One region of the Sphingobium tyrosinilyticum genome, then DNA from elsewhere that is predicted to be linked to it. Evidence: riboswitches for the same ligand, from Rfam matches in the RefSeq annotation. Region 1 holds a riboswitch; each other region holds the start of a gene.
What was found. A riboswitch is a leader RNA that binds a small molecule or an ion and turns the genes downstream of it on or off. The one in region 1 is predicted to bind cobalamin.
Positions count from the first base shown of each region.

Region 1 (9,565 bases):
AGACCATATCATAGGCGGGATCGGCGATCATCCGCTTTACCTCATCCCATGCTTCGCGGGCGAGCGCGATGTCGCGGGTCTTGTCCTGCGTGTTCCAGGTGAAGCCTTCGCCCATGGGCTTGAACGTGACATTGTCCGGAAACGCATCGAACACGACTTTTTCTCCGGTCGTCATCGCGCCCTTTACGAACTGGACGACGCCCACCTTCTTGCCATGACCAATGGCGCGCACGACCATGCCGAGCGCAGCTGTCGTCTTGCCCTTACCCTTGCCGGTATGGACGATCAGCAGGCCCTTTTCCTGCGTTTTGGTCGCCATGATCTTTTCATGCGCGGCCTGCTTCTTCTTCATCTTCTCTGCATGTTGTTCGGGCGTACGTTCGATCATGAGCGGTCTTCCTTGAGGCTGGAGAGGAGCATGGCGGCGCTGTTGGACCTGGGCTTCCACAGCCCCCGGTCGAGTGCTTCGGACAGGCGCGCGGCGGTTTCGCGCAGGGCGGCGGGATTGACCTCTGCCATGAAGGCGCGGACGGCCTCATCCTCGATGAAAGCGGCGTGCACGGCGTCGAAATGATGGTCCTTGACCGCATGGGTCGTGGCGGCAAAGGCGAAGAGATAATCGACCGAGGCCGCAATCTCGAACGCGCCCTTGTATCCGTGGCGCATCATTCCCGCGATCCATTTGGGATTGGTGACGCGCGCGCGGACGATGCGGCCGATCTCATCCTCCAGCGTGCGGACGACCGGCCGTTCGGGGCGGCTATGGTCATTATGATAGCTGAGCGGCTTCTTGCCGGACAGGTGCTCGACGGCGGCGGCGATGCCCCCCTCGAACTGATAATAATCGTCGCTGTCGAGCAGGTCATGCTCGCGATTGTCCTGGTTCTGGATCAGCGCGTCGGCCTGGGTCAGACGCTGCGCAAACAGGTTGCGCTCCGCATCGCCCTCGACGCCGCCGCCATAGGCATAGCTGCCCCAATCCAGATAGATGTTCGCAAGATCAGCCCGATCGTGCCACAGCCGTTCGTCGATCATCGCCTGCAGCCCCGCGCCATAAGCGCCCGGCTTTGATCCGAAGACGCGGGCCCCGGCACGGCGGGCAGCCTCCTTCTCCGGCAGGCCCTGAGCCGCAAGGGCAGCGCTTTCCGCTCGGTGCCGGGCGGCGGCGGGATTATCCTCGTCCGGTTCGTCCAGCGCCATCACGGCGCGCGCCGCGCTGTCGATCAGGTCAATCTGCTCGGGATAGGCGTCGCGGAAGAAGCCCGACACCCGCAAGGTTACATCGACGCGCGGCCGGTTCAACTCGGCGATCTTCATGACCTCAAAGCCGGTGACACGGCCCGACGCCCAATCCCAGCGCGGCCGCACGCCCATCAGCGCCAATGCCTGCGCAATGTCGTCGCCGCCGGTGCGCATGTTGGCCGTGCCCCAGGCGGACAGCGCGATCGCGCGGGGATAGTCGCCCTCGCGCTGCAGATAATCCTGCACGATCAGCTCAGCCGATCGCTGGCCCAGATTCCAGGCGGCGACGGTTGGGATCGCCCGGGTATCGACCGAATAGAAATTGCGCCCGGTGGGCAGCACTTCGGGGCGGCCGCGTGTCGGCGCACCGGACGGGCCGGGCGGAACGAAGCGCCCATCAAGGGCCTTGAGCAAAGCCGCCTTCTCCGCCTCTCCGCAGGCATCGACGCGGGGCGCAAGGTCGTGCGTTATGGTGCCCAGGACAGCCGCGCTTTTGGGTCCAGGCGCGGGCGCTCCACGATCCAGCAGATCGATGGCATGGAGTTCGAGCCGCTCTACCATGTCGCCAGTGGTTCGCCACAGTTCCGCTGAAAGCGCCCCGAGCAACTCCGGTCTTGGCCCCGTCCACGGCGCACCCATGCTACAGTCGAGCGGATCGAACCCTAGCCCAAAATCATCCGCCAGCGCCCGTAACAGCGACTGATGGCCGTCATGTTCCATCCCCCTGGGGCAACGGGCCAGCGCCAGCAGCAGGTCCCGGCGCAGCGATCCCTCCGGCGACCGGGTAAAGACATGCAGACCATCCCTGATCTGCATTTCCTTCAATTCACACAGATAGTTGTCGATCGCAGCTAAGGCATCATCTCCGCTACCTTGCGCCCCGGCATCCTTGTCGAGCCCCTGACTGGCGGCAAGGGCCAATATGTCCTTGCGCAGCGTCTCCAACCGGCGCGGGTCCATCCCGGCGGCGAGATAATATTCATCGACTAGCGCCTCCAGTTCCTTGAGTGGCCCATAGGTCTCCGCGCGGGTCAGCGGCGGCGTCAGATGGTCGATGATGCAGGCCCCGATGCGGCGCTTTGCCTGCGTGCCTTCGCCCGGATCATTGACGATGAAGGGGTAGATTTGCGGCACCGGCCCGGCGCAGATTTCAGGGAAGCAGCTTTCCGACAGCGCAATGGCCTTGCCGGGCAGCCATTCCAGATTGCCGTGCTTGCCGACATGGACGACCGCATGGGCGCCAAATTCGCGGTTCAGCCAGATGTGGAAGGCGAGATAGCCATGCGGCGGCGGCAGCGCGGGGTCGTGGTAGCTGCTCTTGGGGTCGATATTATAGCCGCGCGCGGGCTGAACCGCGATCGCCACATTGCCGAAACGATGCACGGGTAAGTGGAAGGCGTTCTCTCGGAAGAACGTATCGGCTTCAGCACCCCCCCAGCGCGTCGTGATCGCCTCGCGGGCCGCTTCGGGAAGGGAACGGAAGGCGGCCTCATAGTCGGTCAGCGAAAGAGAGGGCGAGGGTTTCGATCGTTTCAGCGATGCGGGAGCGTTGGTCACCCCGCCCGTCATCAGCTGCATCAAGGCCGCGCCACCGGTTGGCGCGTCCCCTGTTGCATAGCCTGCCTCTGACAGCGCGTGAAGGATGGCCGCCGCGCTGGCCGGCGTGTCGAGCCCGACGCCGTTGCCGATGCGCCCATCCTTGTTCGGATAGTTGGCAAGGACCATCGCCACCCGACGCTCCGCCGCGGGCGTTCGGCCAAGTTTCGCCCAATTCGCAGCGAGTTCAGAGACGAAGCTTATGCGATCCTGCAGCACCTTCGGCACGACGATGCTGCACTGCGTCCGCTCATCGAACCGTGCGGCCGCCTTGAAGGCGACGGCGCGGGTGAAGAGGCGGCCGTCCACTTCCGGCAATGCGATGTGCATGGCCAGATCGCGCGCCCCCAATCCCCGCACGCTGGCTTCCCAGGCGCTTTGCTCGGCGCTGGCGAAGATCGTCTGCAGAACCGGGCAGTCTGCCTGCTCCAATATTGACGGCGTTCGGGGTTCGCCGGGCGCCGAAGCGGCAAAGGCGGTCGCATTCAGGATGACGTCCGGCCGCGTCCCGTCCATCAGGCTCCGCAGAAAGTCGCGGGCGAAGGGTTCGCGCAGCGCACGGACATGGACCGGCAGCACGTTGAGGCCCGCCAGCTCCAGCCCCTGAACCATGGCGTCCACCGCGTCCAGCGTCCCGGCGATCAGCAGGGCCCGATAGAAAAGGAACAGGACGGTGGGCTGGCCGTCCCGCCAGCGGCCTTTCACCTGATCCAGCGCGGGCCGCTCGATGCCGGGTAGATAAAGCCCCGCATCAGCCACCGGCACTGGAGCGTCGGCTTCCCCTGCGTCCATCCCCGCCAGCCGGGCGGCGGTCTTCAGGAAGGCGGTCGCATTGGCCACGCCGCCTTGCCGCAGATAATCGCGCAGCCGGTCACAGGTTTCCGGCGGCAGGGTAGAGGCGGCGCGCAGGTCCGGATCATCCTCCTGTCCATCTGCGATGGCAGCGAAGGCGATGCCCTTTTCCCGCGCGACATTGGCAATTTCATCAATGCCATAGGGCCAATAGCTCTTACCCCCGAGCAGCACGACGCAGACAAATTTGGCGTGAGCGATCACCTTCTCGACATAGAGATCGACCGAATAGGGATGCTTGAGCTGAAGCAGGTTGGCGAGCCGCACGCTGGGCGCGTCCTCGCCCAAGGGCGCTGCCGCGCTCGCGAAGCAGGCAAGGTCGCTGTCCGCCACGGTCAGCAGCACGATGTCCCCCGGCGACTGGCCAAGGTCGATCGCTTCGTCTCCGTTGGAAACCGTGCCGGGCGTGGCGGTGAGCAGGTGCATCAGGCGGCGGCCATCTTCAGCGAGAGCGTCTGTTCGATGGCTGCGCGGTCGAGGCCAGCCTGACCGATGACCACCAGCCGCGAACCGCGCCGTTCATCCGCCTGCCACTGCCGGTCATAATGATGCTGGATGCGCGGTCCGACGGCCTGGATGACCAGCCGGGCAGGGCGTCCCGCGATGGCGATGAACCCCTTGACCCGCAATATGTCATGCGCCGCGATGGCCTGTTCCAGCGCCACCAGCAACGGGGCAGGATTGCCCTGCTCGCTCAGTTCCACCACGAAACTGTCGAAATCCTCATGGTCATGATCCTCCTCATCATCATGATGGGAAGGGCGCGCGTCGATCTGCTCCTCCACGCCCGCCCTAAGGCCCAGCAGGACTGCCGGGTCGATCTCCCCCCGCGCGGTGCGGACGATCCGCACGCCGGGGCGAATTTCGCCGGCAAGGTCCCGCTCCAGTTCGGCAAGCCTGCCAGGCTCCACCAGATCGGTTTTGTTGAGCAGGACGAGGTCCGCGCAGGCCAGCTGATCCTCGAACAGCTCCTCGATCGGGCTGTCATGGTCCAGCGTCGGGTCGGCAGCGCGCGCTGCGGCCAGCGCAGCTTCATCATGCGCGAAACGGCCCGCCGCCAGCGCGTCCGCATCGATCAGCGCGATCACGCCATCGACGGTCGCGCGGGTGCGGATATCGGGCCATTGGAACGCCTTCACCAGCGGCTTGGGCAGCGCAAGGCCGGATGTTTCGATGATGATATGGTCGGGCGGCACATCTCGGTCGAGCAGCCGCTGCATGGTCGGCAGGAAATCATCAGCGACAGTGCAGCAGATGCAGCCGTTGGCCAGTTCGATGATGTCCTCGTCCGGGCAGGCTTCGTCGCCGCAGCCTTTCACCAACGATCCATCGACGCCCACATCGCCGAACTCGTTGATGATAAGGGCGAGGCGGCAGCCCCCCGCATTTTCGATGAGGTGACGGATCAGCGTCGTCTTTCCAGCGCCGAGAAAGCCTGTGATGACGGTGGCGGGAACCTTGCTCATGCTCATTATCCTTGGTTGGGGAGAAGCACTTCGATCTCGTCGAAGCGCTTCCAGCGATAGATGGCCCAGCTCACCAGCCAGCAGGCGGCGAACAGGCCGATGATGAAGAAGCCGAGGCTGTTGAAATGCTCGCCCAGATTGGCGGCGATCGACCAGATGCCGCCGCTGAGGCCCAGCTTGTCGCCTAGCAGCGCTGCCGCCTCGATCCCGCCGATGACGATGGCGACCAGAGCCGACACCAGCGTGATGGTGATATTATAGTAGAGCTTGCGGATCGGCTTCACGAAAGCCCATTGATAGGCGCCCATCATCAGCGCGCCGTCCGCCGTGTCGATCAGCGCCATGCCCGCCGCGAAGAGCAGGGGGAAGATGAGGACCGTCGCGATCGAAAGGCCGTTTGCCGCCTGTCCCGCCGACAAGCCCAGAATGGCGACCTCGGTCGCTGTGTCGAAGCCGAGGCCGAACAGAAAGCCCAGCGGCGCCATGTGCCAGCTGCGCGTGACAAGGCGGAACAGGGGCCGGAAGATACGCGCCAGGAAACCGCGGTTTCCCAGCAATATGTCCATATCCTCATCGATATAAGCACCGCCGCAGCGAACATGATTGAAGGTCTTCAGCACCGACCGCAGGATCATCAGGTTCATCGCCGCGATCGCGAACAGGAAGGTGGCCGAAACCACCGTCGCGATCGTCCCGCCGATTTCGCCCACTTGCTCGACCCGGCTCAGCGCACTCGCCGCCAGCGCGATCACCACGGCGGCGATCAGCACGATGCCGCTATGGCCGATCGCGAACCAGAGGCCGACGGTCAGCGGCCGCTGCCCTTCCTGCATCAGCTTGCGCGTCACATTGTCGATCGCTGCGATATGATCGGCATCGACCGCATGCCGCAGCCCCAGGCTCCAGGCGAGCAGGGCAGTGCCCAGCATCATCGTCTCGCCCGCAAAGATCAGCAGCGCCCACAGCCACAGGGCGAGGTTCACGCCTATCAGCGCTGCGAACATGCCGGTGGCGCGGCGTCGAAGTGCCGGAACATCTGTTTCCATCGGAGACCCGTCTCCCGTCCGGCGTCAGCGAAACTGGACGGGCTCCTCCGCTAACGCGGCCGGCATGATGCGCCGGACGGACACCTGTTGGCGTCCGGCACGCATGCCGGTGCGGACCCCGCCGCACGCGTCGCTCAGACGGAAAACCGTGCCCCGGCCATCCCCTGGACCAAAGCAAGAGCGACCAGACGCTGGCAGGTCTCCTGGCTTGCGGGTCATCGCTCGACACATGGCCTTCCCGGGCCTCGCAGGATTTAGCGTCCGGCCCAGTGGCTGCCCCCCGATTGTCACGGAAGGTCGATATATGTCTCGCTCACCGCTTACAGTTGCAGGGACAGCCGCGGATTGGGACGCTTGGGACGTCCGCACCGCATTCCCTTTTAAGCCTCTATTGAGGCACCGGCGCGATCAGTCGCCGTGCATAGAGGCTACGCGTGAGGATGGGAAGCCCATGACGCGCAATTCGCATGAAAACTGGGAAGGGGCCGGGCGCTCCCATGCCGAGAGAATGCAGCCTGTCACCAAAAAGAAACATCGCTGTCATTCAAGAGTCATATAAATGACATAGCCGCCGCTGCACTCAGACAGGAGGAGACAGGGCGGTGAAAGGTCTAAAGGCGGGTGGCGCGGCAATGATGGTGAGCTTGCTTGCCTTGACGCCGGAGGTGGCGCAGGCGCAGAGCAATGAGGCATTGCAGCGCCAGATCGACGAACTCAAGGCGCAGGTACAGGCCCTCACCAACGCGCTGACCGCCAGCAAAGGCGTCGGGCCTGTCGCCGCCGCTCCCACCTCCGCCACGCCCGCGGCTCCCGCGCCTGCCCTGGCCGCCGCGCCTGCGCAGCCGGCTGCTACGGCCGCTTCTGCGCCCTCGCCGAAATCCAAGGCATGGTATGATCGGCTGTCGCTGCGCGGTTACACCCAGATGCGGTACAATGCCTTTTTGTCGGGCGACGACACGGCCCCGGCCGGGCAGTCTCGCCTGCGGTCCGTTCATGACAGTTCGATTTCGGATCGCGGCAGCTTTTCGCTGCGCCGCGCGCGCCTGGTGCTTCAGGGCGACATTTCCGACCGCGTTTCGCTCTATCTGCAGTCAGATTTTGCCACGGCTGTGAACAACCAGGCGGGCAGCGAACGCCGCGAAGGCTTCGTTCAATTGCGCGATGCCTATGCCGATGTCTTCCTCGACAAGGCAAAGACCTTTCGCGTCCGGTTCGGGCAGTCAAAGGTGCCCTATGGCTGGGAGAATATGCAGTCGTCTTCCAACCGGCTGACGCTCGACCGCAGCGACGCGATCAACAGCGCAGTTCCCAGTGAGCGCGACCTTGGCATCGTCGGCTATTATACGCCGCCTTCTGTCCAGAAAATCTGGGATCGGCTGGGGCATGACGGGCAAAAGCTGTTCGGTAATTATGGCGCTTTTGGCGTGGGCGTGTTCAATGGTCAGGGCACCAACCGAACGGAACAGAATAGGGGGCTGATGAAGGTCGCCTTCGCCACTTGGCCCTTCGAACTGGACGGTCTTGGCGAGACCTTCGCGGGCCAAGTGTTCGAAATCGGCGGATCGGCAATGATGAACGATGTTCAGCCTGAGCTGCGCAGCGGATCGGTCAGTGCAATCGCCTATGACGATGACCGGGTCGGCATCCACGCCATGCTCTATCCGCAGCCCTTCGGCATTCAGGCCGAATGGAATTGGGGCAAGGGGCCGGAATTTGACCGCGTCAGCCAATCGATCGAAACGAAGAAGCTGCGCGGCGGCTATGTCCAGGCGATGTACCGCCTGCCCACGGACTCGATCGGTACGCTGATCCCCTACGCCCGCTGGCAACATTATCGCGGCGGTTGGAAGGCATCGACCAATGCCCCGCGCCTGGAGACCGACGAATTCGAACTCGGCATCGAATGGCAGCCGTGGAAGGCGCTGGAATTCACGCTGGCCTACGCCCGGATGAAGCGGGCCGAAGCGGATGAACGCCGCGTCGGACGCGCGGAAGGCGATCTCATCCGTACGCAGGTGCAATGGAATTATTGAACCACAAGATTAAACATTCCCCGTTCGTTGCGAGAGAAGTCGAGAAACAGGTGCCGCATAAAGGGCTCGACACGAACGGGATGGGTGAACACGGGCGGAGCATTGCGCCCTTCGCTCCGTCACCTTAGATCATCTCCATGATCGAGGGAAAGCCCGCCATGTCCGCCGCCTCATCCCTGACGGGCGAACCTTCATTCTCCTTCACTCAGTTCAGCCGCGATGGCGCCGCCGCCACGGTCGCGCGCGAGCTTGCCGAGGAAGCGCCGGTAGCCATAGAGTTTAACGGCGTCGGCTATGCCGTTCTGATGGCCACCCCCGCCGACATAGCCGAACTGGTGCAAGGATTTGCCCTCGCCGAACGTCTGGTGAGCGCCGAAGACGCCCCGTTGGCCGTCGATATCCACACCACTGCGGATGGCGTCATCGCCCGCGCCACCCTCCCGCCCGATCGTGTCGAGGGTCTGCTCGGCCGGGTCCGCCATCGCGTGTCGGATTCCTCCTGTGGCTTATGCGGCGTTGAAAATCTGGAGCAGGCGATCCGCCCGCTTCCGTTTGTCACCTGCCGCTCGAAAGCAAGCCGCGATGCGATTTTCCGGGCGCTGGAGCAGTTGCACGAACATCAACCGCTCAACGCGCGCACCGGCGCCACCCACGGCGCGGCGCTGGTCGATGCCGATGGCGTGATCCGCGCGGCCTTTGAAGATGTCGGCCGCCACAACGCCTTTGACAAGCTGATCGGGGCGATGCGGCGGCAGGACCTCTCCTGGGACGGCGGCTTTGCGCTGCTGTCCTCGCGCTGCTCCTATGAACTGGTGGAAAAGGCAGTGCTGGCCAACTGCCCGTTGCTCGTCACCATTTCGGCCCCGACCCGCCTTGCCGCCGATCGCGCGCAAAGCGCGGGCCTGCCGCTGGTGGTGCTGGCGCGGTCCGACGCGATGCTGGCGACCGTCACTCTCGAATGATCAGCGCCCCGTAAGCGGGCAAGGTCCCGATCGCCGCGCCATTCACCGCCGCTACGATCTCGCCCTTCGGCGCAAACTCATTTGGCCAGACTGCCGCCTCCGCCGACAGGTTGAACACGCATAGCAGCGCGTTCCCATCCGCATCCCGGCGAAACACAAGCCTGTTCTCATCCGCGAGCAGCAATTCCATGCCGCCATGGCGCAACGCTCCATTTTCCTTGCGCAGCGCCAGCATCACGCGGGTGAAGTTCAGCAGCGAGTCCGGATCTTCCTCTTGCGCATCCACGGCACGCGCCAGATTCTCTTCCCCCAGCGGCAACCAGGGTGTCGCCGTGCTGAACCCCGCTTCGCTTGCGCTCGCTTCCCAC
Region 1 is NZ_JBHSFZ010000025.1:47,236-56,800, forward strand. It holds gene cobO (cob(I)yrinic acid a,c-diamide adenosyltransferase) at 1-388, opposite strand, end outside; gene cobN (cobaltochelatase subunit CobN) at 385-4,116, opposite strand; gene cobW (cobalamin biosynthesis protein CobW) at 4,116-5,156, opposite strand; gene ACFO3E_RS11385 (HoxN/HupN/NixA family nickel/cobalt transporter) at 5,162-6,202, opposite strand; cobalamin riboswitch at 6,379-6,621, opposite strand; gene ACFO3E_RS11390 (porin) at 6,835-8,235, shown strand; gene fdhD (formate dehydrogenase accessory sulfurtransferase FdhD) at 8,394-9,197, shown strand; gene ACFO3E_RS11400 (alpha-glucosidase) at 9,184-9,565, opposite strand, start outside.

Region 2 (9,565 bases), on a different contig from region 1:
CGGCCCGGGACGGACAGCGGGGTGATCTCGCGCTCGAACGCGCCGCTGGCGATGGCGGCCTGCGCCCGTTCGAGCGAGCGGACGGCATAGGCGTCCTGCTCTTGGCGGGTGAACTGATAGTCGCGGACGGCGTCTTCGGCAAAGACGCCCATCGCCTTGCCCGGTTCATAGGCATCCTCCAGCCCGTCCATCATCATCGTGTCGATAATGCGGTCATGGCCGATGCGGGCGCCGGAGCGATGCTTGGGTAGAGCGTAGGGCGCGTTGGTCATGCTTTCCATGCCGCCCGCGACGATGATGTCGGCGCTTCCAGCCAGCAGCGCTTCCTGCGCCATGATCGCGGCCTGCATGCCCGAGCCGCACATCTTATTGACGGTTGTCGCCTCGACGGAGCGGGGGAGGCCGGCGCCCAGTGCGGCTTGGCGGGCGGGAGCCTGCCCCAGTCCGGCGGCCAGGACGCAGCCCATATAGATGCGGTCGATGGCCTTGGGGGAGACGGCTGAACGCTCGACTGCGGCCTTGACGGCCGCAGCGCCGAGTTCCGTTGCCTTAAGGGGAGAAAGGACGCCCTGGAACCCGCCCATCGGGGTTCTGGCGTAGCCCACAATGACAACTGGATCCTGCATCGTTCATCCCGTCCCGCAAGACCCTAATATGAGAGCTGGGACAAAATAATGAAGAGGAAAACGCGCTCGGGCAGGAAGGCCATGAAGGGAGGACATGGCGGGCCTGCCCGAGCACTTCCGGGGGGGCACGGGTAATTTTAGTCTATAGTATAGATTTCAGGCAGCGGTGTTGGCCGCGTGGATGCCGAAAGCCATCCGGGCCGCATTGAGGGTATATTCATATTCCTCGCTACCGGGTACGAGGTCATGCCAGTCTTTATTTGAGATGGCGGCGAAACTGTCTTGCCAGATCTTACAAGCGATCAGTTGTATTTCGGTTTCTTTAGGAGCGCGCTGCGCTTCCAGGCAGTCCCGCAGGATTGCGTGGAAGACGGCACCCCGCACTGGTGCATGTTTCATGGGCATCCTCTCCAGCAGCCGATTCTTTGTTCAGCTTGCCGTAGCGGAAAGTTGCATAGGTCGCGCACTGCGTCAACAGGTCTCCACATTTTTCAACGGCTTAACCTAAGTAAAGTGCGATATATATCCTTACTGACCGGCTCCTTTACTTTAAGAACAAGGCCGTTCTTTTAGTAAGTAATTGAAAGAAAGGCCGTAGCGAGCAGTTTCTGCCGTGGCCTTCCCAATCCTCATTAGAAGCTAAACTTTGCCCCTACACGGAGCGTGCGCGGTTCCACCACGCGGCTCAGGCGTCCCTCGACCGGCCCGCCAGAGTCAAAAGAAGGAACATAGGATTCATAAAAATAGGCGATGTCCTTGTCCCGGCTGGCGAGGATGTTGAGCAGCTCTCCATAAATTTGGATGTTTTTGCCCTTCCATGCGGCGCGGGCGTTGACGATGCTGCTACCGGGATCGCGCACGCTATTGTCCTCGATCAGTGGCGATGGGCCGAGGTGGCGGACGCGGATGCTGGCTTCCCAGGGATCGAGGACCAGTGCGGCTCCTGCGGAGGCGGCGTTTTTGAACGCGTTGGGGATATGGTCGCCATTGTCGAAGCGCGAATGGCTGGCGGTGTAATTGCCGTCGAAAGCGAGCCAGGGGAAGGGCCGCCAGAAGGCGACAAGCTCATAGCCATGGCGGCTGCTGGCCCCGCTAGGCTCAACCGCATTGGAATCGCCTACAAAGCGCAACTCGCTGCCCACATTCAGCCACCAATAGGTGGCGGTGAAAGAGAAGCCGGGCAGTTGCAGGCGCGCGCCCAATTCCTTGCCGGTGCCGCGGACGAGCAGGGGAACCGGCGTGGTGACGTTCACTGCGCCGCGCGCGTCGTTGGAATGGAAGCCCCGGCCCCAATTGGCGTACACTTCGATGCGGGGACTGAGTTGATAAGCGATCGCGGCCTTGGGTGAAACGAGGGTGTCCGACCCGCTGCCTTCCCCGAGCGCGGCGGCGGCGGCGTCCTTTGCCGTGACCGAATAATGATAATAGTCGCCCCGCAGGCCGCCGGTCAGGCGCAGGCCCGGCAGCGGGGTAAGGGTTGCCTCACCATAGAGGGCGGCGGAGGCTTCGTTCACCCGATAGCGCCCGAGCGAGGAGAGGAAGACCCGATCGGCGGTGCGGTCGACCCCGACATTGCCGATCGCGTCATAGCGATTTTCGGTGCCGATCTTCAGTTGTACCGCGGGATTGACGTCCCAGCGCTTTTCGCCGGTAAGGCCCAGAACCCACCGGCGATCGAATTGCTCGATCTGCGCGCTGGTCCCGTCCGGGTCGGCGTAGGTGGGGTTGGAGAACATCGTCCAGTCATAAAATTGAGCGTAGAGATTGGCGCGCCATGTCGGCTGGACGGCGGCGAGATTGCCGATGATGCGCGTCGTTTCGCCGCGCGCGGAAGGGTCTGGCGAGCAGAAGACGTCCGGACATTGGAGCGTGCCGATGATCCGTTCGGGAATCTGCTCGGTAGGACGCCAGGTCGCGCGATAGGCGTGGAGCGAGGCTTCGAGCTTTCCGGCCCCGGCCGGGATCGCATATTTGGCGAAGCCCGCATAATGGCGCAGATGTTCCGGCTCTTCCCAGGGACCATCATAAGCCTTGGCCTGGGCGACGATCGTGAGATCGCCTCCACCGGCCTTGACCGTGCCGCCTGCCGCCAGCCTGCGCCAGCCATAGGAGCCGCCCTCCGCCGATATCCAGGGCCGGTCATAGCCGTCGATCGTGGTCATATAGGCTGCGCCCGCCAGCGCGAAGTCGCCGCCATCGGCGCGATAGGGACCTTTGCGAAAATCCTCCCGCGCGACGATTTCCGGGATGAGGCCGTTGAGGTCGAGATAGCCATGGCCATGCCCGTGGGTGCGGAAGTTCATCTGCACGCCGTCAATGTAAGTGGTGAAGTCCGACCCATGGTCGAGGTTGAAGCCACGCAGGAAATATTGATTGGCCTTGCCGCTGCCCGAATGTTGGGCGGCGACCATGCCGGGCACGGCTTCGAGTAGTTCGGCGACGCGCAGCAGCGGGCGGACAAGCAGGTCCGCGCCGCCGACGCTGCCTTCGCTCGCCGCATGGGCGGTGCCGATCTTGTCCTCTCCCCGGCCGAAAACGATGATGGTGGCGGCCGCTTCGGCGGCTGCCGCATCATCGGCGGCAGTGGCGGGAGAAGCGGAAAGGCTGGCGGTGAGGGCGCAGGCGACCCAGGCCAAATAGCTGTGAGATTTCATGTCGTTCACTCCGGGCGTCTGGCGACATCCGGTAAGAGACCTGCCGCCCTAGCGAACGGCCGGCGCACGCAGGCAGCCGGACGCCCCCAAGGCGGCCGCCAACGTCACCGAAGCGGCCTCCACCGCTCGTTCGTCGCTCAGACGGAAATCACCGTGCCGCGGCCATCCCCTGGGCCAAGGCAAGAGCGACCATACGCCGGCAGGTCTCCTGGCTCGCGGGTCGTCGCTTGATGCACGGCCTTCCCGGAGCTCGCATGACTTAGCGTCCGCCCAGTGACTTGCACCCTCCTGCTTGTGAGGTGGGGCGATGTGCATCGCGCTCGCCGCTTACAGTTGCAGGGACAGCCTCGGCTTCGGGAGGCGGATGCCCCCCTTACCGTGTTCCCTTTTAAGCCTCTTTCGAGGCACCGGCGCGATCTTTGTCCGGGTGAACCGGACGGGGTGGCGATAGCGAGGGTGCGGGGGAGAGGCAAGGGGGTGGTTGGGTGGGGAGAAGTGGAGGGGGACTTGGAAGGGCTGTTGAGGACCAATGACGGTCGCCAGTTCTGGTCACCCCGGACTTGGTCCGGGGTCTCGCTTAACTTTGCCGATCAGAGGAAGCGGGATGCAGGCTCAAGGCCGGGATGACGGAGGAGTTGTCGGTCGGAGCGCTTCTTTCGCCCCGGCTCTCTGCCTGAAGGGGGGAGGGGGAATGGCTGTCGTTGCTCAGTTCAGCGCGTTGCCGGAGTTGCGCTTGAGGCGCAAGGCCATGGCCTGGTAGCGGACGGCGCGTTCGTTATGCAGTGCGATGGTCGCCTGGTCTGCTCCGCGCTGCCGGGCTTCTCTGGCCTGCCGCGCTTCCAGTGCCGCGCAGGCGGAAAAATGTGATGCGTCGTGGGGGCGCATGGCCCAATCCTCTCTCTGATTTCTTATGGCCGTCCCTATATCACTGGGCCGGTCGCGGCGGCAATAAAACAGATTAGAGTTGAAAAAGCATCAACTTTTGAAGCTATTTTGGCCGTCTCAGTGCTTGGATGCCGGCACTTTCCAGGGGGCATTGCGGAAGGTTTGGCGGAGAAAGGCGATGAAGGCATCGACCGCGGGGGGACGGCCCGCCGCGCGGGGATGGACGGCATAGACGGCGAGGTCAGAGGGGCCTTCCCAGCCATCGAGCAGGCGGACGAGCTTCCCCTCGGCGAGAAGCGGGCCAACGTCCCAGAGCGAGCGGAGTGCAATGCCGGCACCGGTCACGGCGAGTTCGCGGACGATCTCGCTGCTGTTGGTGCGCACATGACTACGGCCGTCGATCTGCCGGCGCATGCGGCCGTTGTCGAGCCGCCAGGGCAGTTGTCCTTCCGCGGCGAGCAGGCGGTGGCGGGAAAGGTCGGCGATCTTTTGCGGCGCGCCATGTTCCGAGAGATAGGCGGGGCTGGCGCAGAGGATGCGTTGGTTGGCGGCGAGATAATGGCCCTCCAGATGCGCGGGAACGTCGCTGGTGATGCGGATGGCGAGATCGACCCGCTGCGAGAGCAGGTCCTCATAGGCGTCGGAAAGATTGAGCTCCAGATCGACTTTGGGATGGCTCTGCAGGAAGCGCTGGACATGCGGGGCGATGTGGAGGCGGCCGAAGGAGGTGGGGGCGGAGACCCGCAGCGCGCCGGAAATCGCGCGGTGGCGGTTGGTGGCGCGGTCCTCCGCCTGCTGGATCGCTTCCAGGATGGCGGTGATGTCGCGATGAAGGCTGGCGCCTTCCTCCGTCAGCGCGAGGCGGCGGGTGGTACGGTGGATGAGGCGCACGCCGAGGCGGGCTTCTAAGCGAGAGATGCGCTTCGACATCATCGCTGGGGAAATGTTGAGCATCCGTCCGGCGCCCGAGAGGCTGCCGGCGTCGACGGCGCGGGTGAAGAGGAGATAGTCCGGGTCCATCATGATCTTTTCCAATGCGGAAAATATCTTTCAACTTTTTCTTGTCTAGTGCGAGGATGGCGGGCGGGTCTATGCTTGGCCGCAGTTATTTTCGCGCGGAGTGGATGCATGCCCGACCTGATCGAGAAATCTGGCCTGAAGGTCGCCGCCGAGCTGGCGGGCTTCATCGATGAGAAGGTGTTGCCCGGCACCGGGATCGAGGCGGATGATTTCTGGCGCGGGGTGGCCGGCATTTTCGAGCGCTTTGGCCCGCGTAATGCCGCGCTGCTGGCGAAGCGGGACGCGATGCAGGATCAGATCGATAAGTGGCATGAGGCTCACGCGGGGCAAGCGGTGGATGGGACGGCTTACCGGGCTTTCCTGACCGAGATTGGCTATCTGGCGCCGGAGCCTGCTCCCTTTGCCATCGGATCGACGCGGGTGGATGACGAGCTGGCGAGGCTGGCGGGGCCGCAGCTGGTCGTGCCGATCCTCAATGCGCGCTTCCTGCTGAACGCGGCTAATGCGCGGTGGGGGAGCCTCTATGATGCGCTCTATGGGACCGATGCGATTGGGAGCGTTCCGGCGGGGAAGGGCTATGATGCGGCGCGCGGGGCGCAGGTGATTGGCTGGGCCAAGGAGTTTCTGGACCGGGCCGTCCCGCTGGCCGATGGGAGCTGGGCGGACTGGCGAGGGGAAGCGCCGGTGTTGCGGAATGCTTCGCAATTGGTGGGACGGGCGGGGGATAATTTCCTGCTGCGCAATAATGGGCTTCATATCGAGCTGGTGATCGATGCTGGGCATGCCGTGGGGCGGGATGATCCGGCGCATTTGGCGGATGTCGTGCTGGAGTCCGCATTATCGACCATTTGCGACCTGGAGGACTCGGTCGCGGCGGTGGATGCCGCCGATAAGGTTGCGGCTTATGCCAACTGGCTGGGCCTGATGAAGGGCGATCTGGAGGATAGTTTCGAGAAGAATGGCGCGATGATGACGCGGCGGTTGAACGGCGACCGCAGCTATGTCGCGCCCGATGGGAGCAGCTTTACCCTGCCGGGGCGGTCGCTGCTGTTCGTGCGCAATGTCGGGCATTTGATGACGACGCCTGCCGTCCGGATGAGCGACGGGGCGGAGGCGCCGGAGGGGATTCTCGACGGGATTGTCACCAGCCTGATCGCCTTGCACGACCTTCGGCGGGAGGGGCGCTTCGTCAACAGCCGGGCGGGCAGCATCTATATCGTCAAGCCCAAGATGCATGGCCCGGAGGAGGTCGCCTTCACCAACGATCTGTTCGACGCGATCGAGGATCTGCTGGGGCTGGAGCGGCATCAGTTGAAGGTCGGCGTGATGGATGAGGAGCGGCGGACTTCGGCGAACCTCGCCGCCTGCATCCATGCGGTGCGGGACCGGATCGTCTTCATCAATACCGGCTTCCTGGATCGCACAGGCGACGAGATCCATACGTCGATGCGCGCGGGGCCGATGGTCCGCAAGGGCGAGATGAAGGATGCCGCCTGGATCAAAGCCTATGAGGATCGCAACGTGCAGATCGGGCTTGCCTGCGGACTGTCCGGCAAGGCGCAGATCGGCAAGGGCATGTGGGCCGCGCCGGACCGGATGGCGGACATGCTGGAGCAGAAGATCGGGCATGTGATGACGGGGGCGAATACGGCCTGGGTGCCTTCCCCGACGGCCGCGACCTTGCACGCGACGCACTATCATGCCGTCGACGTGTTTGCGCGCCAGGAGGAGCGGAAGGCGGAGCCGGTCGCGGGTCTGGACGCGCTGCTGACGATCCCGCTGGCGGCTGGGGTGAACTGGTCGGCGGAGGATATTCGCGACGAGCTGGACAATAATGCGCAGGGGATATTGGGTTATGTCGTGCGCTGGGTGGATCAGGGCGTCGGTTGCTCCAAGGTACCGGACATTCATGACATCGGGCTGATGGAGGACCGGGCGACGTTGCGGATTTCTTCGCAGCATATCGCCAATTGGCTACTGCATGGGGTGTGTTCCGCCGACGAGGTCGATGCAGCGCTCAAGCGGATGGCGGCGAAGGTGGATGCGCAGAATAAGGGCGATCCGCTTTACCAGCCGATGAGGGGGCGGGAGGAGGAGAGCCTGGCTTTCCAGGCGGCGCGGGCGCTGGTGTTTGAGGGCGTGGTGCAGCCTAACGGCTATACCGAGCCCTTGCTACATGCGTTCAGGGCTCGGGTGAAAGCGCTAGCCTAGAGTAACATGATTGGGGGTTGATCCGTTCGTTTCGGTCCAAATCGGAAAAACGTTAACGTCGCGCTCTCCGCTTCGCGACTATGTTGGTAGCGAGCGGACGCAGACGGTGCGTTCCAACATCATCGTGCGCTAGGTCAGCAGGATAAAAGCGGCGCCTGCTGCGGCGGAGCAGAGGAGGACGGGGAGGACCCCGGCCTTGAAGCGCAGGACGGCGATGAGCGCTGCGGTGGAGAGGATCAGGGCCGGGAGATTGATCGAGGCGAGGACCGGGACGTCGAGCGATCCGGTCGGCGTCGCTACGGCCTGAACCTTCCCGAAGAGCGTGTGGATCGCGAACCAGAGGGCGAGGTTCAGGATCACGCCCACCACCGCTGCGGTGATGGCGGTAAGCGCTGAGGAGAGGGCGCGGTTGCCGCGCAGGCGTTCGATGAAGGGCGCTCCCGCGAAGATCCACAGGAAACAGGGGACGAAGGTCACCCAGGTGGTGAGGATCGCGCCGATCGTCGCGGCGAGCAGTGGCGGGAGCGTCCCGGCGTCGCGGAAGGCAGCGAGGAAACCGACGAACTGCGTTACCATGATCAACGGGCCCGGCGTGGTTTCAGCCATGCCGAGGCCGTCGAGCATCTCGCCCGGACGGAGCCAGCCGAAAGTGCCGACCGCCTCCTGCGCGACATAAGCGAGGACGGCATAGGCCCCGCCGAAAGTAACGACCGCCATCTGGCTGAAGAAGCTGGCGATGCGGGCGAATACATCGTCGGGGCCGAGCGCGAGGAAGAGGGCCAGGACAGGCGCCAGCCAAAGCAGCAACAGGACGGTCGAAATCTGGAGCGACCAGCGCAGGTTCGGGCGGGCGTGATCGGGAAGCGCTTCGCCGAGCGCGGTGTCGCGGTCGTGGATGATGTTTCCGGAGGCCGGGCCATGGCCGCCGCCGCCCTTGAACTGGGCGATGCCGCTGCGGCCGCCGAGATAGCCGATGAGGCCCGCCGCCAGCACGATCAGCGGGAAGGGGGCGTCGAGGAAGAAAATGGCGACAAAGGCGGCGGCGGCGATGCCGCGCATCACGCCGTTCTTGAGCGCGCGGGAGCCGACGCGGATGACGGCTTGCACGACCACGGCAAGGACGGCGGCCTTGAGGCCGAAGAAGAGCCCTTCAACAAGCGGCACTTTGCCGAGGAGGACGTAGATGTAGCTTAGCGCCAGGATCGACAAGAAACCGGGGAGCACGAAGAGGATACCCGCGATGAGGCCGCCTTTCGTCTTGTGGAGGAGCCAGCCGATATAGACGGCGAGCTGCTGCGCTTCTGGGCCAGGAAGCAGCATGCAATAGTTGAGGGCGTGGAGGAAACGCTCCTCGCCGATCCACTTTTTTTCCTCGACCAAGATGCGGTGCATCACCGCGATCTGTCCTGCGGGGCCGCCGAAGCTGAGCGCCGCGATCTTCGTCCATTGACGGGTGGCTTCGCCGAGCGAGATGCCGTGGTCGGGGGCAGAAGTGGCGGCGGCGGAGAGGGTCGATGCGTTGCTGCTCATCGATCGGCCTTTCGATTGCTGAAGAAGGCGTGGAATTGATTGAGGGCGTCGCTGGCGAGGGCGATGCGTTGGAGATCGTCGTCGGTCGAGGCGCAGACGCCCGACAGGATCGCGCCGAGGCCCGCGGTTTCCGGGCGGGCGAACTTACCGTCGGCTATGTCGAGTTCGTGGATGATCTCGCCGATGGCGCAGAGGGCGGGATCTTCAGTGAGGGCGGCGCGGAGCAGCAGGGTTTCGAAGCTGCAACGGTCCCCTTCATGGGTAAATTCGGCGTCGGCCATGTCGAAGCGCAGCTCGCCCGGTTCCGGATCATGGGAGCGGCTATCGACGAAGCGGAAGCGCGCCTTGGGATCGATGAAGCGCTGGATCAGCCAGGCGCAGGCGATGCGATCGACATGGACGCCGCTGCGCGTGACCCAGATGCGGTCGGTGAGGTCCTGCGGCCCGGGGGTCTGGGCAGGCTCGGCGCGGCTGACATCGGGATGCTGATAGCGGTGGCGCTCGAGTTCGGCGAGGGCTGCTGCCGCCTCCTGGCGGCCGTGCGCGCCGAAAAAGTCGATCCGGCCGATCTCTTCTAGGCGCTTCTGGAGCTTGGCGATGTCGGCGGGGGTGGCGGGGCCGGTTTCGAGCAGGCGGTAG
Region 2 is NZ_JBHSFZ010000015.1:99,463-109,027, reverse strand. It holds gene ACFO3E_RS09260 (acetyl-CoA C-acyltransferase) at 1-626, opposite strand, end outside; gene ACFO3E_RS09255 (hypothetical protein) at 783-1,025, opposite strand; gene ACFO3E_RS09250 (TonB-dependent receptor) at 1,259-3,280, opposite strand; cobalamin riboswitch at 3,462-3,707, opposite strand; gene ACFO3E_RS09245 (hypothetical protein) at 3,986-4,165, opposite strand; gene ACFO3E_RS09240 (LysR family transcriptional regulator) at 4,283-5,188, opposite strand; gene ACFO3E_RS09235 (malate synthase G) at 5,294-7,396, shown strand; gene chrA (chromate efflux transporter) at 7,526-8,926, opposite strand; gene ACFO3E_RS09225 (chromate resistance protein ChrB domain-containing protein) at 8,923-9,565, opposite strand, start outside.
Region 2: it holds a riboswitch for cobalamin, as region 1 does, so the genes downstream of both, ACFO3E_RS09250 (TonB-dependent receptor) here and ACFO3E_RS11385 (HoxN/HupN/NixA family nickel/cobalt transporter) in region 1, are expected to answer to the same signal.

Region 3 (9,565 bases), on a different contig from region 1:
GGGTGCGTCGGCATAGCGGGCGGAGAGTTCCGACAGGGTTCCGGTCTGCGTTTCCTCGAACGCCTTGCTGATCTCTCGCGATACGGCGGCTTCGCGATCGCCCAACCCTTCAGCCATGGCGGCAAGGCTTTCGGAAAGGCGCGGGCCGCTTTCGTAGAAGATGAGCGTTGCGCGCAGGGCGGCGACTTCGGCGAAGGTGTCGGCGCGCGCCTTCTGCTTGGCAGGCGGGAAGCCCATGAAGAGGAAGCGGTCGGTGGGAAGACCTGAAAGCGTGAGCGCGGCGATGGCGGCGCTGGGGCCGGGAAGCGTTATGATCCTGCGCCCGGCGGCGCGGGCGTCACGGACCAGCTTGTAGCCCGGATCTGATATGAGCGGCGTTCCGGCGTCGGAGAGAAGCGCGACCGATTCGCTCGCCATCCGCTCGATCAGGCGCAGGCGGACCCCTTCCGCGCTATGGTCGTGATAGGGGACCATCGGTCGATCCGAGCCCGCGTGGCGCAACAGACGTGCGCTGACCCGTGTATCTTCCACGGCAACCACATCGGCAAGGCGCAGGACTTCCGCCGCGCGAGGGCTAAGGTCTCCAAGGTTGCCGATCGGCCCCGCAACGATGTAAAGCCCGGGTTCCAGCCCAGAAGATTGAGTTTCCATAAGGACGCCAGATGACAGAGACGGATGCCCTCCGGCAAGCGGACATGTTCGCGGCCCTGAAACGCGGTGCACGCATTTTGTTCGCGGCGACCGCGTTGCTGGCCGCAGCCTGTCAAACGGTCGTGCCGCGCGGCCCCAGACCGGCACCCGGCGAACCTGTGCCCAGCAGCCCCGACGTAACCCAAGGGCTGCCCACCGACTCGATGCGGCATCGCGTCGCGCTGCTGGTGCCGCTAAGCGGGCCCAATGCAGGCGTCGGCCAATCGATCGCAAATGCGACGACGCTGGCGCTGCTGGACACCAGGGCGGACCGGGTGCGCATCACCACCTATGACACAGGGCTCGGCGCGGCGGCTGCGGTCAACAAGGCGCTGGCCGAGGGCAATCGTTTGATCCTGGGTCCACTTCTGGCGGAGGATGCGCGGATCATCGGCCCTATCGCATCGCGCGCGAATGTGCCGGTGATCAGCTTTTCCAATGATGTGAGCGTCGCCGGGAACGGCGTTTATATCATGGGCTACAATCCCAACCAGTCGATCGAGCGGGTCGTGGAGTTCGCGCGGGGAAAGGGTCTGTCGAAATTCGGCGCCCTGGTGCCCAAGGGCGTCTATGGCGAGCGGTCCGGCACGGCGCTGCTGCGCGCGGTGGAGCAGACGGGCGGCACGGTGGTGTCGATGCAGACCTTCGACAGGTCGGCGGCGTCGATAACGGCGGCGGTGAAGAAGCTGCAGGCATCGTCCAGCTATGACGCGCTACTGATCGCGGATAGCGGCCGCGTAGCGTTGCAGATCGCGCCGATCGTGCGGAAAAATGGCGGTGCGGGTGCGCGGCTGTTGGGAACAGAACTATGGAATACCGACAATAGCCTCGCGGCGAGCCCGGTGCTGCGCGGCGCGTGGTTCGCCAGCGTGTCGGACGGGCTCTATGGCCAACTCGCGGGCAAATATCGCGCGCGCTACGGCAGCTCGCCTTTCCGACTGTCGGCGCTTGGCTATGACGCGGTGCTGCTGACAGTGCGAATCGCACGCGATTGGAAGCCTGGCACGACGTTCCCGGCGGCGAGGCTGCGCGATCCGGGCGGCTTCTCGGGGATCGACGGCGCGTTCCGGTTCGGGCGCAGTGGCGTGGCCGAACGGGCGCTGGAGGTGTCGGAGGTTGGCGCTGGGACCTATACGGTCGTGGCGGCGGCGCCCAAGGCATTTAGCGAGTAGGAACTCTTTCTCCGCTCGGACGGAGCCTGTCGAGGCCCCCCTTTCTTTTGGGAAAAGTGGCGCACTTCGACAGGCTCAGGACGAACGAGATAGTGCTAGTCCTTGATCCGTCCCGTCGGCAGGATCAGGGGCCAGTCGCGATCCGGTTCGATGCAAGCGGAAATGCCATAAACCTCGGCGAGGCTTTGCTCGGTCAACACCTCCAGCGGCGCGCCATCGGCCACGAGCTTGCCCTTGTCCATCAGCAGCAGGCGGTCGCAATACCGTGCGGCCATCCCGAGATCATGGAGCACCGTGACGACCAGGGATCCCGCGCTTGCTTCAGCCTTCAACAGGTCCATGACATCGATCTGATGCCCCGGATCGAGCGCGGCGAGCGGTTCATCGGCGATCAGGCCGGGCGCACCGACCGCGAGCGCGCGGGCAAGGAGGACGCGAGCGCGTTCGCCGCCTGACAATTCGGTGGCCACACGGCCTTTCAAATGAAGGACGTCGGCGCGGGCGAGAGCGGCATCGACCAACGCTTCGTCGTGGGGAGACAGGCGGGAGAGCGGCCCGAGATGAGGCATGCGGCCTAGCGCGACCAGCCTTTCCACCAGCAACGGCCAGTGCAGCGTCTGTCCCTGCGGCAGATAGGCAATGCGGCGGGCGATCTCCTGGCGCGAGAGGCGCGCCGCGGGGCTGCCATCAATCTCGATTTCGCCGCCGACGAGCTTCGTCAGGCCGAGCAGGGCGCGAATCAGCGTCGATTTGCCCGCGCCATTGGGACCGATGATGCCGACCAGCTGGCCGGGCTCCAGCGCAAGGGTGACGCCATCGACTGCCGGATGGCGGCCGAGGCGGACGGAAATATCCTGCGCACGGATCGTCACCATAGCCGCCGTTCCCGCATCAGATGGACAAGGAAGACCGGGACGCCCAGCAGCGCGGTGAGGACCCCGAGCTTGAGTTCGCTGCTGGTCGGGATCAGGCGCACGCCGATGTCGGCCAGCGTCAGCAGCGCCGCCCCGCCCAGCAGCGACGGAAGCAGGACGGCGGAGGGCGAGCGGTCGGTTAGCGGGCGGACGAGATGCGGGACGATGAGGCCGACAAAGCCGATCGCGCCCGACACGGCGACCGCGCCGCCGACGCCGATCGCAACGCCCAGCATGATGCGCAGGCGCGCCTTGCCTAGGTCCGCGCCAAGGGCCTGCGCCCCCTCCTCCCCCAGTGTCAGCGCGTCAAGGGTGCGACCATCGGCGATGAGCAGCGCCGCGCCGATGAGGACACAGGGAAGCGCAATCCAGACATGGGCGTAGCTGCGATTTTCCAGGCTGCCCATCAGCCAGCTCATGATCTCCATCGCCGCGAAAGGATTGGGCGAGAGATTGAGCGACAGGCTGATCCCCGCCCCCGTCAATGTCGCGACGGCGATGCCCGCGAGGATGAGCGTCAGGGGGCTTTCCGAAGGACCCGCGAGCAGGAACAGTGCGGTGATCGCAATGAGGCTGGTGGTGATGGCGAGCAGCGGGAGAATGGCGGGATGCAGTTGCGCGAGGCCGAAATAGAGGGCACAGACGGCCCCCAAGGCTGCGGCGTTGGATGCGCCCAGCACCGATGGCTCCGCGAGCGGGTTGCGCAGATAGCCCTGGAGCGATGCGCCAGCGAGCCCGAGCATGGCGCCAACGATCAGGCCGAGCAGCATGCGGGGCAGGCGCAGGTCGATGAGGATAGCGCGGGCGATCTCGTCGCCCCCTCCACCAAGGACGGCCAGGATGCGCGGGAGCGACAGCGGGACAGCGCCCAGCGTGAGCGAGCCGAGCGCGGCCACAAGCGTGAGCGCGATGAGCGCGGGCATCAGCAGCGGATGACGCCGGGCGGTCATGGCTTGCGTCCTTGCAGGTGCTTGGTAGAGCTTCGCGACACCGTGGGGGACGCGACAGGATGCGAGGCAGGACTATCATCGCGGCGCTCTGTGTGCTGGGGCTGACGGGTGCGGCCGCCCCTGCTCCCAAGCGGATCGTGTCGCTCAACACCTGCGCGGATCAATATGTGCTGGCGCTTGCCGATCCCCGGCAGATCGTCGCCCTCAGCCCCTATGGCCATGATCCGGAACTGTCGGCAGCGGTGGCGAAGGCGCGCCGGTTTCGCACGCTCCGCCGCCCCGCCGAGGAGGTGCTGGCGATGCGGCCCGATCTTTTGATCGGCCTTCCCGATGGTGCGGGAAGCGTGGTCGGCGCCCCGCCGGGCCAGTGGCGAACGCTGGGGCTGGCCAGTGCGGACAGTCTGGTCACGATCCGGGCCCAAATTCGTGAGGTCGCCGCGGCGGTCGGACATCGCGAGCGCGGGGAGGCGCTGATCCGGCGCATGGATCGCGATCTTGCCCCGCTGCCTCAGGCTGGACGCGGCGGGGTCGCAGCCTATTATCAGCGGCGCGGCTATATGACCGGGACGGGTACGCTGGTCGATGAACTGATCCGGCGCGCGGGGCTCGTCAATCTGGCGGGGAAGCTGGGCAAAGCCTCGCTTGCCCAGGTACCGCTGGAGGAGATGATCGCGGCAAGGCCCGATTGGCTGATCGTCGAGAGCGGCAGCGAGAATGTCGTCGATCAGGGAACGGAGATGCTGCACCATCCGGCGCTGCGTTCCATCCCCCGCATCCGCGTTCCGCAGGCGTGGACGGTGTGCGGCGGCCCCGCCTATGTGGAGGCCGCGCGCAGTATCGTGGCGCAGGTCACCGTTGCGCAGAATTGAGGGGCTGAGGCTCACGCCAGCCCCTCTCGCCAGGCTTTAGAAGCGGACACGCACGCCGCCAAAGGCCGAGCGGCCATAGGTGTTGTAACCATAGACCGTCGAGTATTCTTCATCGGCGAGATTGTCGATGCGGCCGTAAATCTCGAGATGTTCGTTGATCGGGAAGGATGTACGGACGCCCAGCAGAGCATAGCCGTCAAGTCGCTGCGTATTGGCAGCGTCGTTGAAGCTGTCGCCCACCATGGTCAGCGTAGCGCCCATCGACAGGCCGAAGGACCAGACATAGTCGGCCGAGACGCTCACCGCATTCTTGGCACGGCGGGGCAACAGCTTGCCTTCGTTGATGCCGCCTTCCGACCGGTCGATCGCGTCGATATAGCTGTAGGCAGCCGTGACGGTGAGCGCATCGACGGGCTTCAGCGTGACGGCGGCCTCAACACCCTTGGCCCGGGTCCGGGTCAGGTTGATATATTGACCGAAGGGCAGGATGAAGCCGTCGAAATAGAGCTGGTCGCGTGTGTCGCGGCGGAAGGCGGTGACGGAGATCATCGCGCGGCCGCCCACGACGCTATGATCGAAACCGATGTCGTAGCTCTTCGACTTTTCGGGCCGAAGGGCGGGATTGCCGTTGAAGCCATCATAAAGTTGATAGAGCGATGGCGCCTTGAAGCCTTCGCCATAGCTGGCGCGGATGTTGGTGCGGCCAGCATTGGGCGTGTAATTGGCGTTGGCGCCGAGCGTGGTCGCACCGCCGAACTGGCTGTGATCGTCGTGGCGCACGCCGCCGGTGAGCGAGAGGCCGGTGAAGGGCTTCACGACGGCGAGGGCATAGACGCTGTCGATATTCGCCTTGGCGCCGCCGCTGCCGAAGCCGTAGAAATCATAATCCGGCCGCTCATGCTCATAGCCGAAGACCAGCTTGGCCTGATCAATGGGCTGATAGACGCCCTCATATTCGAAGCGAAGGTTGGTGCCCGAATAGCCATAATCCCCGAAGGGCGAGAAATAGTCGCGATCGTTACGAAGCCAGGTGACGGCGCCCCGCTGGGTCAGCTTGCCGTCGAACAGGGCGAGGTTGATGCCCGCATAGCCGACATATTGGTTCAGCTTGCTGCTGTCCGTCGACTCCATCGGCGCGCCGAAGAAGATGTCGGTGTCGAGATCGGCGTGGATATAATAGCCGCGCAAATCGAGGCTGAGATTGTTGGTGAAGGCGAGCTTCAGCTTGGCGTGGGTGGCGATATTCTCATAGCCGTCCTTTTCCGTGCCGCCCTGGGCGGCGGAAATGCCGTCAGTGCGAAAATAAGCGACGCCCACGCCGCCCGACGCGATGCCGCTGCTGCCGGACACATCGGCTTTGGCGTTCAGCGTGTCGGCATAGCCATAGTCGATCGAGGCGCTGCCGCCGAAGCCTTCGGCAGGCTCGCCGGTCATGATGTTGACGACACCGCCAATCGCCTGGCTGCCATAGACGACCGAGTTGGAGCCGCGCAGTATCTCGACTCGGCGGATGTTGCCGGTCAGGAGATTGCCGAAGTCATAGAGATCGCCGATGCCGCTGGGGTCGTTGACCTTGACGCCGTCGAGCAGCACCAGCGTTTGCGTCGTTTCCGCGCCGCGGATCGAGATACCCGTAACCCCGCCCACCACATCAGCACGGTTGAACCGTACGCCCGGCGTCGTGATCAGCAGGTCGGCGATGCTGACCGACTGGCGCGTTTCGATGGTCTGTGCGTCGATTACGGTGACGGCCTGGCCGACTTCATCGCGAGGCTGCTCGATGCCGAGCGCGGTGACGATGATCTCGTCATTATCCCCTGCGAGCGCGGGGGTGGCGGCGAGAAGCGCCAGCAGTGAAATTCCGGTCTTGAACATGTTCGTCTTCCCTGAGCGTCAGGCGACTCTTGGGCGAGGGTCTCCGCGCAAACGGCCGGACACGCGGTAAGGACAGACGCCAGCGCCCCGCCCCGCGCACCGATGCGGCCCCCGCCGCTTCGCGTCGCTCAGACGGAAAACACCGTGCCCGGACCTATCCCTGGATCCTGGACAAGAGCGACCATGCGCTGGCAGGTCTCCTGGCTCGCGGGTCAAGGCAGCGATGCACGGCCTTCCCGGGCCGTCTGGCCCAGTGGCTGGCCCCCATCGCCTCCCCTTTGAAGACGGCGGGTTCCACAGTGCATCGCGCTCGCCGCTTACAGTTGCAGGGACAGCCGCGGAATTGGATAGCCACGCTATCCGCACCGCATTCCCTTTCAAGCCCAATGGGCACCGGCGCGATCTTCTTATGTCAGCGGTTGCCCGCTCACGCGCCGCGCCATAGGGGAAAGCAGAGGTTCTGCCAAGGAGTGGATCGATGCGATTGCTGGGCGCGGTGCTAGCCGGTGGGCGATCCAGCCGGTTCGGGAGCGACAAGGCGCTGGCCGTGATGCCGGACGGGCGCATCCTGCTGGAGCATGCGATGGCGGCGATTGCGCCGCATGTGGAGGCGGTGGTGGTTTGCGGCCGGGCGATGGAGGGGGTGACGGGCCTACCCGATCGGCCTGCCCCAGACATGGGGCCGCTGGGCGGGCTGAACGCGGCGCTGCATCATGCGGCAGGCCAGGGCTTTGACGGGGTGCTAACGATCGGGTGCGACATGCCGGTCTATCCGGCCGCGCTGGCGGAGGCGCTGACCGCAGATGGCGCGGCGGTGCTGAAGGGGCAGCAACTTGCCGGGTTCTGGCCCGCTTCGCTGGCGGGAGAGCTGGACGCGCACCTGGCCGAAGAGAATAACCGCTCCATCTATGGCTGGCTGGAGCGGATCGGCGCGCAGATCGTGGACCGGGCGGATATCGTGCTGCCCAATATCAACCGGCCGGAAGATCTTGATGGTTTGCGCTATCAGGACTGAGCCTGTCGATGCCCCTTACCTTCCTTCCAACTAAGGCAGGGGCATCGACAAGCTCAAGGCGAAGGTGCGGAGGGCTGAGCCTTCAAGCCTGAAGAGCGACGCTTGCGGCGACCTCACCAGGCATGGCCGTGCCCGCCACCGCTTCGCCAATCAGAAGCAGGGTCGGATCTTCATCGCTGATCGTGGCGACCAGGAAGGCAAGCGCGGACAGCTTGCCGCGGATCAGCCGTTCGCTGGGGAGCGAGACATTGACCGCCACCATCACGGGCGTTTCCGGATCACGCCCAGCGGCGATCAGCTGGCGGCTGATCTCTCCGGCAGCGGCGCGACCCATATAGATGCCGAGCGTGCCGCCGGGTCGGGCCAGCGTTTCCCAGTCGAGCTTGAGCGGTTCGCCGGCCTTCAGATGCGCCGTCACCAGGGTCAGGCCCCGCGCCACGCCGCGTAGGGTGAGCGAGGCATGGCCACTCGCCGCCGCCGCGCTGGCCGTGGTGATGCCGGGGCAGATGCGGAAGGAAATGCCGTCTGCGGCCAGATGCTCCATTTCTTCCGCCGAACGACCGAAGACGGAAGGATCACCGCCCTTGAGGCGCACGACGCGCTTCCCGGCCTTGGCAGCGGCGAGGAGCAGGTCGTTGATGCTTTCCTGCGCCTTGCTGTGTCGGCCCGAACGCTTGCCGACACTCACCCGTTCGACCCCCTCGGGGATGAGGTCGAGTACGCCGGGCCCCACCAGCGCGTCATAGAAGACGATCTCCGCTGCCGCGATCAGCTTTTCGGCCTTCCGGGTGAGCAGGTCCGGGTCGCCCGGACCTGCGCCCACCAGCCAGACCTGTCCGGGGGCGATAAGCTCATTCTGCTGCATGGAGTGTCTCCTGCGGAATTTGGGTCAGGATGTTGGCGAGCGCGGGGCGGCATGATCCACAATTGGTGCCCGCGCCGATCGCCTTGCCGATGGCGGGCACATCGACGAGATTCTGCTCGCGTATGGCGGCCATGATCTGATTGAGGCCGATGTCGAAACAGACGCAGATGGTCGGCCCCTTGTCCGGCTGGTTGCCCGGCCCCCGCGCGGCTAGGACGGAGGCGCCCACCTCTTCGACCTGGAGCTGGCCGATCAGCCAGTCGCGCGACGGGAGCAGGCCGGTCTTAGTGACGATCAGGATGCCCGCGAGCTTCCCTTCCGCGATGATCGCGACGCGGCGGGTGCCGCGCGTCTGGTCGATGGCTTCGACCCGATCACCCTTCGGCAGGCAGGCTTCGAGCCGCACCGCATCCCCATTGCCCGCGACCTCGTAAAGCGCACCGCCCGTCACGGTGATGCGGGTCGCCCAGAGGCAGGGGACCTTGGCGGGCTGCTCACCGCGCAGGATCAGGAAGCCCTTCCATTCGGTCGAGACTTTCTCAAGCGCCGCCGGGGTCGCCTTGAAGCCGGGCTGGCCCGAATGCGGATCCACCAGGGGACGGGGCAGCAGGCCAGTGCGGCCGCCGGTCGAAATCTGGTCGGTCCAGTGGATCGGCGTGAATATCTCGCCGACGCGCTGACCTTCACTGACGCTGGCGCGAAAGAGGCTGTTCCCCTGCGCGGTAGAGACGCGGGCGAGATCACCATCGGCGATGCCCAGCGCCTGCGCGTCCTGCGGATGGACTTCGACCAGCGGTTCCTCGCGGTGACGGGCGAGCTTGGGCGCAAGGCCGGTACGCGTCATGGTGTGCCACTGATCGCGATAGCGCCCCGTGTTAAGCGTCAGCGGCCATGCTTTTAGCGGCTCCTGCAACTCCAACTGCTTGGTAAGAACCAGCCGCGCCTTGCCCTCCGGGGTCGAGAAGCGGCCATCGGCGAAGGGCTTGTCGCCGCCCCAGCGGAAGGGCTCCATCGTCTCATAGGCGTCGTTACCGATGGTGGCGTGGCTGCGCAGGTTGAGCACGCGCTGGCCGTCATTCTGATAGGCGGTCAGGCGCGCATGTTCGCGCCAGATGTCGGCGGGCCGATCATAGGCGAAGGCGTTGCGCCAGCCCATGCGGCGCGCGACTTCGGTCACGATCCACCAGTCGGGCTTGGCCTCGCCGGGCAGCGCCA
Region 3 is NZ_JBHSFZ010000001.1:30,189-39,753, forward strand. It holds gene rsmI (16S rRNA (cytidine(1402)-2'-O)-methyltransferase) at 1-651, opposite strand, end outside; gene ACFO3E_RS00210 (penicillin-binding protein activator) at 663-1,862, shown strand; gene ACFO3E_RS00215 (ABC transporter ATP-binding protein) at 1,958-2,737, opposite strand; gene ACFO3E_RS00220 (FecCD family ABC transporter permease) at 2,731-3,726, opposite strand; gene ACFO3E_RS00225 (ABC transporter substrate-binding protein) at 3,786-4,595, shown strand; gene ACFO3E_RS00230 (TonB-dependent receptor plug domain-containing protein) at 4,632-6,470, opposite strand; cobalamin riboswitch at 6,644-6,883, opposite strand; gene mobA (molybdenum cofactor guanylyltransferase) at 6,949-7,485, shown strand; gene cobA (uroporphyrinogen-III C-methyltransferase) at 7,568-8,350, opposite strand; gene ACFO3E_RS00245 (nitrate reductase) at 8,337-9,565, opposite strand, start outside.
Region 3: it holds a riboswitch for cobalamin, as region 1 does, so the genes downstream of both, ACFO3E_RS00230 (TonB-dependent receptor plug domain-containing protein) here and ACFO3E_RS11385 (HoxN/HupN/NixA family nickel/cobalt transporter) in region 1, are expected to answer to the same signal.